3 regions of the Streptomyces sp. NPDC091287 genome follow, and region 1 is predicted to be linked to each of the others. Evidence: riboswitches for the same ligand, from Rfam matches in the RefSeq annotation. Region 1 holds a riboswitch; each other region holds the start of a gene.
What was found. Region 1 has a riboswitch for cobalamin ahead of ACIQRW_RS23850 (FecCD family ABC transporter permease). Riboswitches for the same ligand answer to the same signal wherever they lie in the genome.
Positions count from the first base shown of each region.

Region 2: another riboswitch for cobalamin. It lies ahead of ACIQRW_RS35400 (cobalamin biosynthesis protein); the one in region 1 lies ahead of ACIQRW_RS23850 (FecCD family ABC transporter permease).
Region 3: another riboswitch for cobalamin. It lies ahead of ACIQRW_RS02515 (CbtB-domain containing protein); the one in region 1 lies ahead of ACIQRW_RS23850 (FecCD family ABC transporter permease).

Region 1 covers NZ_JBIVUV010000014.1:77,172-80,419, reverse strand. The annotation lists gene ACIQRW_RS23860 (M15 family metallopeptidase) at 1-33, shown strand, start outside; gene ACIQRW_RS23855 (endonuclease/exonuclease/phosphatase family protein) at 57-1,181, shown strand; cobalamin riboswitch at 1,287-1,412, shown strand; gene ACIQRW_RS23850 (FecCD family ABC transporter permease) at 1,513-2,622, shown strand; gene ACIQRW_RS23845 (ABC transporter ATP-binding protein) at 2,622-3,248, shown strand, end outside.
Region 2 covers NZ_JBIVUV010000028.1:58,156-61,403, reverse strand. The annotation lists gene ACIQRW_RS35405 (cobyric acid synthase) at 1-139, opposite strand, end outside; gene ACIQRW_RS35400 (cobalamin biosynthesis protein) at 180-1,160, opposite strand; cobalamin riboswitch at 1,298-1,430, opposite strand; gene ACIQRW_RS35395 (hypothetical protein) at 1,580-1,810, opposite strand; gene ACIQRW_RS35390 (anion permease) at 1,823-3,085, opposite strand.
Region 3 covers NZ_JBIVUV010000001.1:581,083-584,330, forward strand. The annotation lists gene ACIQRW_RS02500 (metallophosphoesterase family protein) at 1-108, shown strand, start outside; gene ACIQRW_RS02505 (4'-phosphopantetheinyl transferase) at 105-827, shown strand; gene ACIQRW_RS02510 (histidine phosphatase family protein) at 892-1,482, opposite strand; adenosylcobalamin (AdoCbl) riboswitch at 1,607-1,699, shown strand; gene ACIQRW_RS02515 (CbtB-domain containing protein) at 1,745-1,960, shown strand; gene ACIQRW_RS02520 (CbtA family protein) at 2,021-2,776, shown strand; partial or broken gene ACIQRW_RS02525 (TetR/AcrR family transcriptional regulator) at 2,850-2,963, shown strand; gene ACIQRW_RS02530 (hypothetical protein) at 3,095-3,248, opposite strand, start outside.

The DNA of each region.
Region 1 (3,248 bases):
GACCCCACCCAGGACCCGAGGATGCGACAGTGACCGGCAGCGAGCGAGGACAGACGATGACGCAGGTGGACGCGGCCGGTGCCGCACAGGGCGACGTGGACACGGCCGGGACGGCGCAGAGAGACGTGGCCCCCTCCGGTTCCGGGCGCGGCGATGCCGATCTCGGGGACGCGGGCCCCCGGGACACCGACCCCCGGCACACCGGCGCGAGGACAGGTCCCCGGAAGCGCGGCCGGGTGCTCGCGGCGGCGGCTCTGCTGCTGGGCCTGTTCCTGCTGCTGCACGCGAGCATCCCGAACCGGGTCGGAAACCTCGGCAGCCTGGTGGAGACCTTCCTCCCGTGGTTCGGCCTGTTCATCCCGGTGCTGCTGGCCGGGGCACTGCTGCGCCGCTCCGTCCCCGCACTCGTCGCGCTGCTGCTGCCGGCCGTCGTGTGGCTGAACCTCTTCGGCGGGCTGCTCACCGACAAGTCTCGCCCGGGCGGCGACCTCACCGTGGTCAGCCACAACGTCGGCGCCGACAACCCCGACACGGCGGGCACCGCCCGCGCCCTGGCCGCCTCAGGTGCGGACGTGCTGGCACTGGAAGAGCTGGACCCGGCGGCCCGGAGGACGCACGAGATGGAGCTGGCGACGACGTACCCCCACCACACGGTGCTGGGCACGGTCGGCGTGTGGAGCAGGCTGCCGCTGTCGGACACCCGGCCGGTCGACGTCGCGATGGACGCGGGGCCGCTGGGGGACGCGAAGCCCGCCGACGTCAAGCTGGAGTACAACCGGGGACTGCGCACCACGGTGGCCACGGACCACGGGCCCCTGGCGGTGTACGTGGCGCACCTCGGATCCGTACGCGTGAATCCCCGGGCGGGCCTCTCGTCGGGCCAACGGGACGCCGGCGCGCAGTCGCTCGGCCGGGCGGTCGCCGCCGAGCGGAACGAGCGGGTGGTGCTGCTCGGCGATCTGAACGGAACCCTGGACGACCGGGCGTACGCGGGCATCACCTCGCGGATGCGATCGGCGCAGGAGACGGCGGGTGACGGGTTCGGCTTCAGCTGGCCCGCCGCCTTCCCGGTGGTGCGGATCGACCAGATCCTGGTCCGGGGCGTGGAGCCGGAAAGCTCGTGGCTGCTGCCCGCGACCGGCAGCGACCACCTCCCGGTGGCCGCCCGCATCAGTTGGTGAACACCGCGGAGGCCTCCGGACACGTCGGGGCCTCCCTCCCACCTCGGGGCGGGTGACCGGACCTTCCGCGTGCCGCTGCCGTTCACCCTCCACCGGGGGAGGGCGAACGCACGCGCTAGGCTGCGTTCCGCCACGGGGGAAGTCCGGTCGAAATCCGGCGCTGACCCGCAACGGTAGACGGAGCCCCCGGTTCCGTGAGCCCGATCACCCGCGGCGGAGAAGGCTCCTGACGATTCGCCGTGGACTGCGAATGGGCGCTGCGCGGGGCGGCCGCCGTCCGGGGCCGCTCCTCATCGCGCGACGCACGGCCCGAGGCGAAAGCGACCGGCCTGTGGCCACGTCTTCCGACCGCATACCCTCCAAGCCGTCGCGCCCCGCGCCCGTCGGCAACGGACCGGCGCCACCCCGGCGCGTGCCCCTGCCGTTCCTCCTGGCCGGCCTGTGCGCGGCCCTGCCCCTCTCCCTCGTCTGCGGGGCGGCGCTCGGGGCGTCGGGGCTCTCCTGGGCGGAGGTGACGCGCTACCTGTGGGCAGGGCTGACCGGCGGGGCCATCGGCCCCGACGAGGTCCCGGCCTACACCATCGTCTGGGAACTGCGCCTGCCACGAGCCGTGCTGGCGGCCGTCGTCGGGGCCGGCCTGTCCGCCATCGGCGTCGCCGTCCAGGCCATGGTGCGCAACGCGCTGGCCGACCCGTTCGTCCTCGGCATCTCCTCGGGCGCGGCGGTCGGCGCCAACGCCGTACTCATCTTCGGGGCCCTGGGAGCGCTGGGCATCTGGGCCCTGTCCACGGCGGCGTTCCTCTCCGCGCTCCTCGCCATGCTGCTCGTGTACGCGGTCGCCCGCACCGAACGCGGACTGACCCCGCTCCGGCTGGTCCTGACGGGAACCGCGATGTACTACGGGTTCTCCGCCGTCACCACGTTCATGGTGTTCGCGGCCGAGCGCGGGGAAGCGGCCCGCTCCGCGATGATGTGGCTGCTCGGCAGCCTGAGCGGGGCCAACTGGGCCGCTGTGCCGATCGCCGCCGGCGCGGTGCTCGCCGGCCTCGCGCACCTCGGCTGGTCGGCACGGCGCCTGAACGCACTCGCCATGGGGGACGAGACCGCCGCCGCACTCGGGGTCGATCCCGGGAGACTGCGCAAGGAGCTCTTCCTCGTCTCCGCGGCCGTCACCGGGGCGGTCGTCGCGGTGAGCGGAGCGATCGGCTTCGTCGGCCTGATGGTCCCGCACGCCGCACGGATGCTGGTCGGCGCGGACCACCGCCGGCTCCTGGCCGTCGCCCCCCTGGCGGGAGCCGTCCTGCTGATCTGGGTGGACATCCTCTCGCGCGTGGTGCTGGCGCCGGCCGAGCTGCCGGTGGGCGTCCTCACCGCGGTCATCGGCGTTCCCTGCTTCATCCTCCTCATGCGCCGGCGCTCCTACTCCTTCGGAGGCATCTGATGCGGATCGACATCGACGCGCTGACCGTCGAGATCGCCGGTGCACGGCTGGTGGACCAGGTCAACCTGGGCGCGGCCGAGGGGCAGCTCGTCGGCCTGGTCGGTCCCAACGGCAGCGGGAAGTCGACCCTGTTGCGCTGTGTCTACCGGGCCCTGCGCCCCACGGCCGGCGCCGTGAGGATCGGCGGTGAGGACCTTCACGCCCTGAGCGCGCGGGAAGGCGCCCGACGACTGGCGGCCCTTCCCCAGGACGCGGCCGCCGACTTCGACTTCACCGTCGCCGAGATCGTCGCCATGGGGCGGCTGCCGCACCAGGGGCCGGTGGCCCGGGCATCCGACGAGGACCGCCGCCTCTGCGAAGAGGCGCTGGCGGGGGTCGGCGCGGGACACCTGGCCGAACGCGGCTTCCTCACCCTCTCCGGCGGCGAGCGGCAGCGTGTCCTGATCGCCCGCGCCCTCGCCCAGCAGCCGCGGGTCCTGGTGCTCGACGAACCCACCAACCACCTGGACATCGCCCACCAGTTGGAAGTCCTCGCCCTGGTCCGCGGCAGCGGCCTGACCGTGCTCACCGCCCTGCACGACCTGAATCTGGCGGCCCTGCACTGCGACCTGGTCCATGTCATCGAC
Region 2 (3,248 bases), on a different contig from region 1:
AGGAGTTCAGGGACATGTTCTGGGCCTTGAAGGGCGCGACCTTCACGCCCCGGCGCACCAGCCACCGGCAGATGCCCGCCGTGACGACGCTCTTGCCCGCGTCCGATGTGGTCCCCGCGACCAGCAGCCCGCCGCTCATGCCCGCTCCCGTTCCCGTACCGCGTTCCGTGCCGGACCGTTCATGACCGCCCCCGCCTCCGTCCTGTCGACGACCGTCCCGCGACCACGCGGCCCGCGACCATCCGCCCCGCCACGCACACGCCGAGGGCCAGCGTGCTCACCCGGCGCGACAGCCGTACCGCGCGTTCGATGTCCGTGCCCCGCACATCCCGCCCGGACTCCCCGTTCAGCACCGGCCGGTGCTCGACGCGCCCCGCGTACGCCAGGGTCCCGCCCAGCCGTACGCCGAGCGCCCCCGCGAACGCGGCCTCCACCGGCCCCGCGTTCGGGCTCGGGTGACGCCCCGCGTCCGCCCTCCAGGCACGTACGGCCTCCCGGGGCCGCCCGCCGCCCGCCACGGCCAGCGCGGCCGTCAGCCGGGCACCGGGCCACCCCGCGAGGTCGTCCAGACGGGCCGAGGCCCAGCCGTAACGGCGGTAGCGGGGCGACTTGTGGCCGACCATCGCGTCGAGCGTGTTCACGGCCCGGAAGCCGACGAGCCCCGGCACCCCGCCGATCGCCCCCCACACCAGCGCGCCGACGACGGCGTCCGAGGTGTTCTCGGCGACCGACTCGACGACCGCGCGGGCGATGCCCGGACCGTCCAGGGAGTGCGGATCGCGCCCGCACAGGTGCGGCAGCCGCTCCCGCGCCACCTCCAGATCCCCGGCGGCCAGGGCGCCGCCGATGGCGCGGGCCTCCTGCCCCAGCGACGTACCGCCCATGACGGACCAGGCGGTGGCGGCGGTCAGCGCGACGGCGAGCGCGGGGCGTCCCCGGACGGCGCGCGCGGTCAGCGCGGCCGCCCCCACGGCGCCTCCGGCGCAGACGAGGGTGTGCAGCGCGCCCCGGCCCCGGTCGTCGCGCCACAGCAGGGACTCCACCCGCGCGGCGGCGCGGCCGAATCCGGCGACGGGGTGGCCCCGACGGGGGTCGCCGAGCAGGGCGTCGGCGATCAGCCCGGCCGTGGCGCCGTACGCGAAAACGCGGTCGGCACGCACGGCTCAGCCGGTCGCGGGGAGAGAGGTTCCGGCGAGAGGGCCTGTCGTGGGGGGCACAGGAAGCGGCGCACGGCGGCCGGGCATGGCGTATGTCCTCACTCAGGGTCCGCGCCCTGGTTCGACGTGACCGGCGACGAGAGTCTCCTGGCTTCCGGATCCGCAGTTCCCCCGGCCTTCCAGCCCGCGTGGAGCGGGCCGTGACGTCCGGTGTGGGGGAGTGCTCCCCGGTGACAGTGGCGGGACCGCGCCGGATTCGCACCGGCTTCCTCTGCTGTCGCCGTAAATGGCTCCGGCAGTCCACCACGCCCCGCGAACAGCCGTCAACTCGCTGTTGACCTGCGAGGCTCCACTGTGCGCAGACGCACATCGGGCCGGACACACGAGGGTGTGTCCGGCCCGAAGGAGTGCGGGGTACGGGGTCAGGCGACGATCAGGTAGATCCCGTACGAGACCGCCGCGACGCACAGCGCGAAGCAGGCGTACGCGCCGGTGCGCGCCAGCGCCACCGACCCGCCGGAAGCGCGGCCTCCGGCCGTGGCGGACTGCTTGGAGAGGGCGACGATGCCCAGGGTGAAGAGGCCGACCAGCGCGACGGTGACCACCAGGCTGACACCGAAGACGGAGGCGAGAGCTGCCCAGTCGATTTTCATGCGGATCTGTCCTTACACCTTGGCCGGCGGCCGGGCCGGGTCGTCGGGCGCCGAGGCCGGGGCCGGGATGGTGGTTGCGAGGTCGGCGGCCGGGCCGCCGACGGGCGGCGGCTGGACCGCCGCCATGGCGGCGGTGACGATGCCCTGCGGCTCGCCCTCCCCGTCCGTGTCGTTGACGTTGGTGTGGTCGACCGGCTGGCGGCGCGAGGCCAGCCAGATGGCGAAGGAACCGCCCACGAGCAGGACCGCGGTGACCGTGATGCCCCAGGGACCCTGCTTGGTCAGGAACTCGGCGCCCGCACCGATCAGACCGGCCGCCGGGAGCGTCAGCCCCCAGGCGACGAACATCCGGGTGGCGGTGGACCAGCGGACCACGCCCCCCTTGCGGCCGAGGCCCGCGCCCATGACGGCACCGGAGCAGGACTGGGTGGTGGAGAGCGAGAAGCCGAGGTGCGAGGAGGCCAGGATGACCGTCGCCGCGCTGGTCTGGGCGGCGAAGCCCTGCGGCGGCTGGAGGTCGGTCAGTCCCTTGCCCATCGTGCGGATGATGCGCCAGCCACCGAGGTAGGTGCCGAGCGCGATGGCCACACCGGCGGAGACGATGACCCACAGGGGCGGGTTGGAGCCGGGGGCGAGGACGCCGCCGGTGACCAGGGCCAGCGTGATGATGCCCATCGTCTTCTGGGCGTCGTTGGTGCCGTGGGCCAGCGAGACGAGACCGGCGGAGGCGATCTGTCCGGCCCGGTAGCCCTTGGCCGTCGACTTCAGCTGACCCTCGTCGGTGACGTTCCGGTTGATCCGGTACGTCAGCCGCGTGGCCAGCATCGCGGCGAGGCCGGCGACCAGCGGGGCGGCGATCGCCGGGAGCAGCACCTTCGTGACGACGGTGCCGCCGTTGATCGAGGACCAGCCGGCCGACATGACCGCGGCGCCGATCAGACCGCCGAACAGGGCGTGGGAGGAGCTGGAGGGCAGGCCGACCAGCCAGGTCAGGAGATTCCACAGGATGGCGCCGACGAGCGCCGCGAAGATGACCTCGGTTCTGAGGCCGTCCTCGTTGACAATCCCGCCGGAGATCGTCTTGGCGACCTCCACCGACAGGAACGCGCCGATCAGGTTGAGAACGGCGGACATCGCCACCGCTGTCTTGGGTTTCAGAGCGCCGGTCGAGATGGTCGTCGCCATCGCGTTGGCAGTGTCGTGGAAACCGTTCGTGAAATCGAACACGAGAGCTGTCACGACCACAATCGCAAGCAGCAGCGTGATGTGTTCCATTTACCCAGGCAATCGTTCGACGTCAGTGGCACGTGGACCGTAGGCAACCTGGATGAACGGAAGATGAACTGGGCAGGGCGTTGCGGTGACCCCAAACGGAGTGGGTCGCCTCCGCTTGTGCGCGGGAGGGGCTGCGCGGTGCCTGTGAGGCGGGGTGTGGTCT
Region 3 (3,248 bases), on a different contig from region 1:
CGCGGCCTGCTGCGGCAGATCCTCCCCTACGAGGGGCAACCCGCCCCGCCCGCCCGCACCGACGCCGAACCGTCCGCACAGCGGCGCACCCCCGGAGGCTCCTCGTGATCGAGCGACTGCTGCCCGCCGACGTCTCCTGTGCCGCCACCCGCGCGGAGACCGTCCCCGACGGAACCCTCTTCCCGGAGGAGGAGGCGCTGGTCGCCAAGAGCGTGGCCAAACGCAGGAACGACTTCTCGACGGCCCGCGCCTGCGCCCGGCGCGCCATGGCCGGACTCGGTCTGCCACCCGTGGCCGTGCTCCACGGTCACCGGGGACGACCGCTGTGGCCCGAGGGAATCGTCGGCAGCCTCACCCACTGCGACGGGTACCGGGCGGCCGCGCTGGCCCGCGCGAAGGGCGTGCTGTCGCTCGGCATCGACGCGGAACCGCACGCTCCGCTCCCCACCGGCGTACGGGAGTTGGTGACCCTGCCCGCCGAACGTGCGCGGATCGGTCCGCCTGCGCCGGAAGGCAAGGGCGAAATCCACTGGGACCGTGTCCTGTTCAGTGCCAAGGAGAGCGTGTTCAAGACCTGGTACCCGGTCACGGGAATCGAACTCGACTTCATCCAGGCAGATCTGACGTTCCAGCAGACGGGCGGCCGAGGCGACACGGGCGACACGCCTCAAGGGGGCACCGCTGCCGAGGGCACGTTCGCGGCGCGTCTGCTCCTCACGGACCCGGCCCTGCCGACGACGCTGCACGGGCAGTGGCGGATCGAGGACGGCATCGTCGCCACGGCCGTGCTGGTCCGGCCCGACTGGCGGGAGAGCGAGGGGGCGTGACGCCCGGCCGGCCGGGCTGTGTGGGGGCTGCGCAGTGGCGGACGGGGGCGTAGCGCAGTGGCGTTCAGCCGGTCGTGGGGGCGGTGAGCGGGCGGCCCAGCCCCACGTTCCACCGGCCCGACCGCCCGCTGAGTTCGGTCAGCGTCAGCGGGGCGACATCCAGCCGCCAGAACGCTTCCGCCGGCAGCCGCAGACCATGGACGACCGCCGCCCGGAGGACGGCGGCCTCGGCCACGGCCAGGAAGTCCGCGCCGGGTGCGTCCGGTCCGCCGAGGGAGTCCAGCCATCCTCCGATCCTCCCGATCAGGTCCCGCAGCGACTCGCCGCCGTGCGGGGCGGCCGAAGGATCACCGAGCCAGGCGGTCAGCCGGGCGGGCTCGGCGGCCGCCACATCGTCGAGGCGGCGGCCGGACCACCGCGCCAGATCCCAGCCGGCCAGCACCGGGTCGGTCCGCGCCGCCAGCCCGAGCGCCTCGGCGGTCTCGCGGCACCGCCCGGAGGGGCCGCTGAGCGCGAGTCCGGTCACCGGCACCGCGTCGGCCGCTGCCCGCGCGCGCTCCCGGCCGGACCGGTCCAGGGGAGCGTCGCCGTCGAAGCGGGCCTCCCGCAGCGCGGCGTTCATCGCCGGTGAGATCAACATCACCCGTACTGTCATGTCCCTGCCCTTACTTCTTCACCAGGGGCCCCAGGGCTGTCGCCCCACGCGATCCGTGCTCCGCGACCCCGCAGATTGGACCATGGCGGCGCCTGCCCGCAGGCGGTATGGTCGCGTCGACCATGACGAGGGTGCGACGGAAGCCCGGTGAGAATCCGGCACGGTCGCGCCACTGTGACCCCGCGTGCGCGGGGAAGTCAGACCCGGCACCTTCGTCCGAGGCACCACGACAGGGACGCGTGTTCCCACAGGAGGTTCTGCCATGGCGCAGTCCGCCGTTCCGGCAACAGGTACATCCACGATCGCCCCGATCTCGGCGAAGACCATTGCCCCGTGGGCGGTCTTCTTCGGCATCCTCATGCTCGTCCTGCTGTACTTCGTCGGCGCCGAACAGGGCGCCACAGCGCTCATCTCGGGCGAAGGCGTCCACGAGTGGGTTCACGACGGCCGTCACCTGCTCGGCTTCCCCTGCCACTGAGACACCTGAGCTACCAGGGAATCAGTGGACACGGGAAGCAAGAGAAAACAGGAAACCAACGTGAACTCCATATCTGTCAGGGCTCTGCTCGTGCGCGGCATGCTCGCGGGCCTGATCGCGGGCGCGTTCGCGCTCGCCGTGGCCTACTTCCTCGGTGAGTCCCAGGTGGACGCGGCCATCGCCCTCGAAGAGGCGCACAGCCACGACCACGGCGGTGGCGAGGAGTTGGTGAGCCGCACCATGCAGGCCACCGGCGGACTCGCCACCGGTGTTCTGGTCTTCGGCGTCGCCGTGGGCGGGATCGCCGCCCTCGTGTTCTGCTACGCACTGGGCCGCATCGGTGACTTCGGCCCCCGGGCCACCGCGGCGTTGATCGCGGGCGCCGCCCTGCTCACGGTCTACGTGGTGCCGTTCCTCAAATACCCGGCGAATCCGCCCGCCGTCGGCAACCCCGACACCATCGGCGAGCGCACCGCCCTGTTCTTCCTGATGGTCGCCCTCAGCGTGCTGCTGGCCGTCGCCGCCGTCATCATCGGCAGACGGCTCGCTCCTCGCCTGGGCAACTGGAACGCGACCGTGGCGGCCGCCGCCGGCTTCATCCTGCTGATCGGCCTCGCCTACGCCTTCCTGCCCTCCTTCGACGAAGTGGGCAAGGACTTCCCGGCCGGGCTGCTGTGGGAGTTCCGGCTCTCCACGCTCGCGGTGCAGGTGACGCTGTGGAGCGTCTTCGGCGTCGTCTTCGGGCGCCTCACCGAACGTCTCCTGTCGCCGGCCACCCCTGCCGCGACGCCCCGAACCGCGAGTGCGGTGAACTGAGTCCGACCGCACGCGCACATGCGGACGCACCAGTGCGCATGTACTGACGCGCACGAAGGAACCCGCCGGGTAAGCCCGGTTGAGCGCCCTGCTGCGGCAGGAGCACGGGGCGGGCCTGAGCACCGCCGAAGCAGCGCTGATGAAGGAGTGGCTCGACCGGGTGGCGAACGCCAGGCCGGACGGCTGAACCGAACCAAGGGCGCTGCCGGACCGTGTGGTCGTCGAGGGAGTCGGACATCGGGGCGTCAGGCGACAGACGTCATGGTGCCGGGTGCCGGGAATCTGGGGCAGAAGGCAGGAGGCAGGGCGCGGAGGTCGTCATGGTGCGGGGGAGGAGGCGTCGTGATCGCGGAGGCCGTCCTCCGTGCGGCGTGCCGCGTTGTCGACGATCCGTTCGAGGCTTTCCTGTACGTCGTGTTCCGTGCTCCCGTGCGGTGCGTACGCGGACACTGTGAGCACGAGGTCGCCGTTC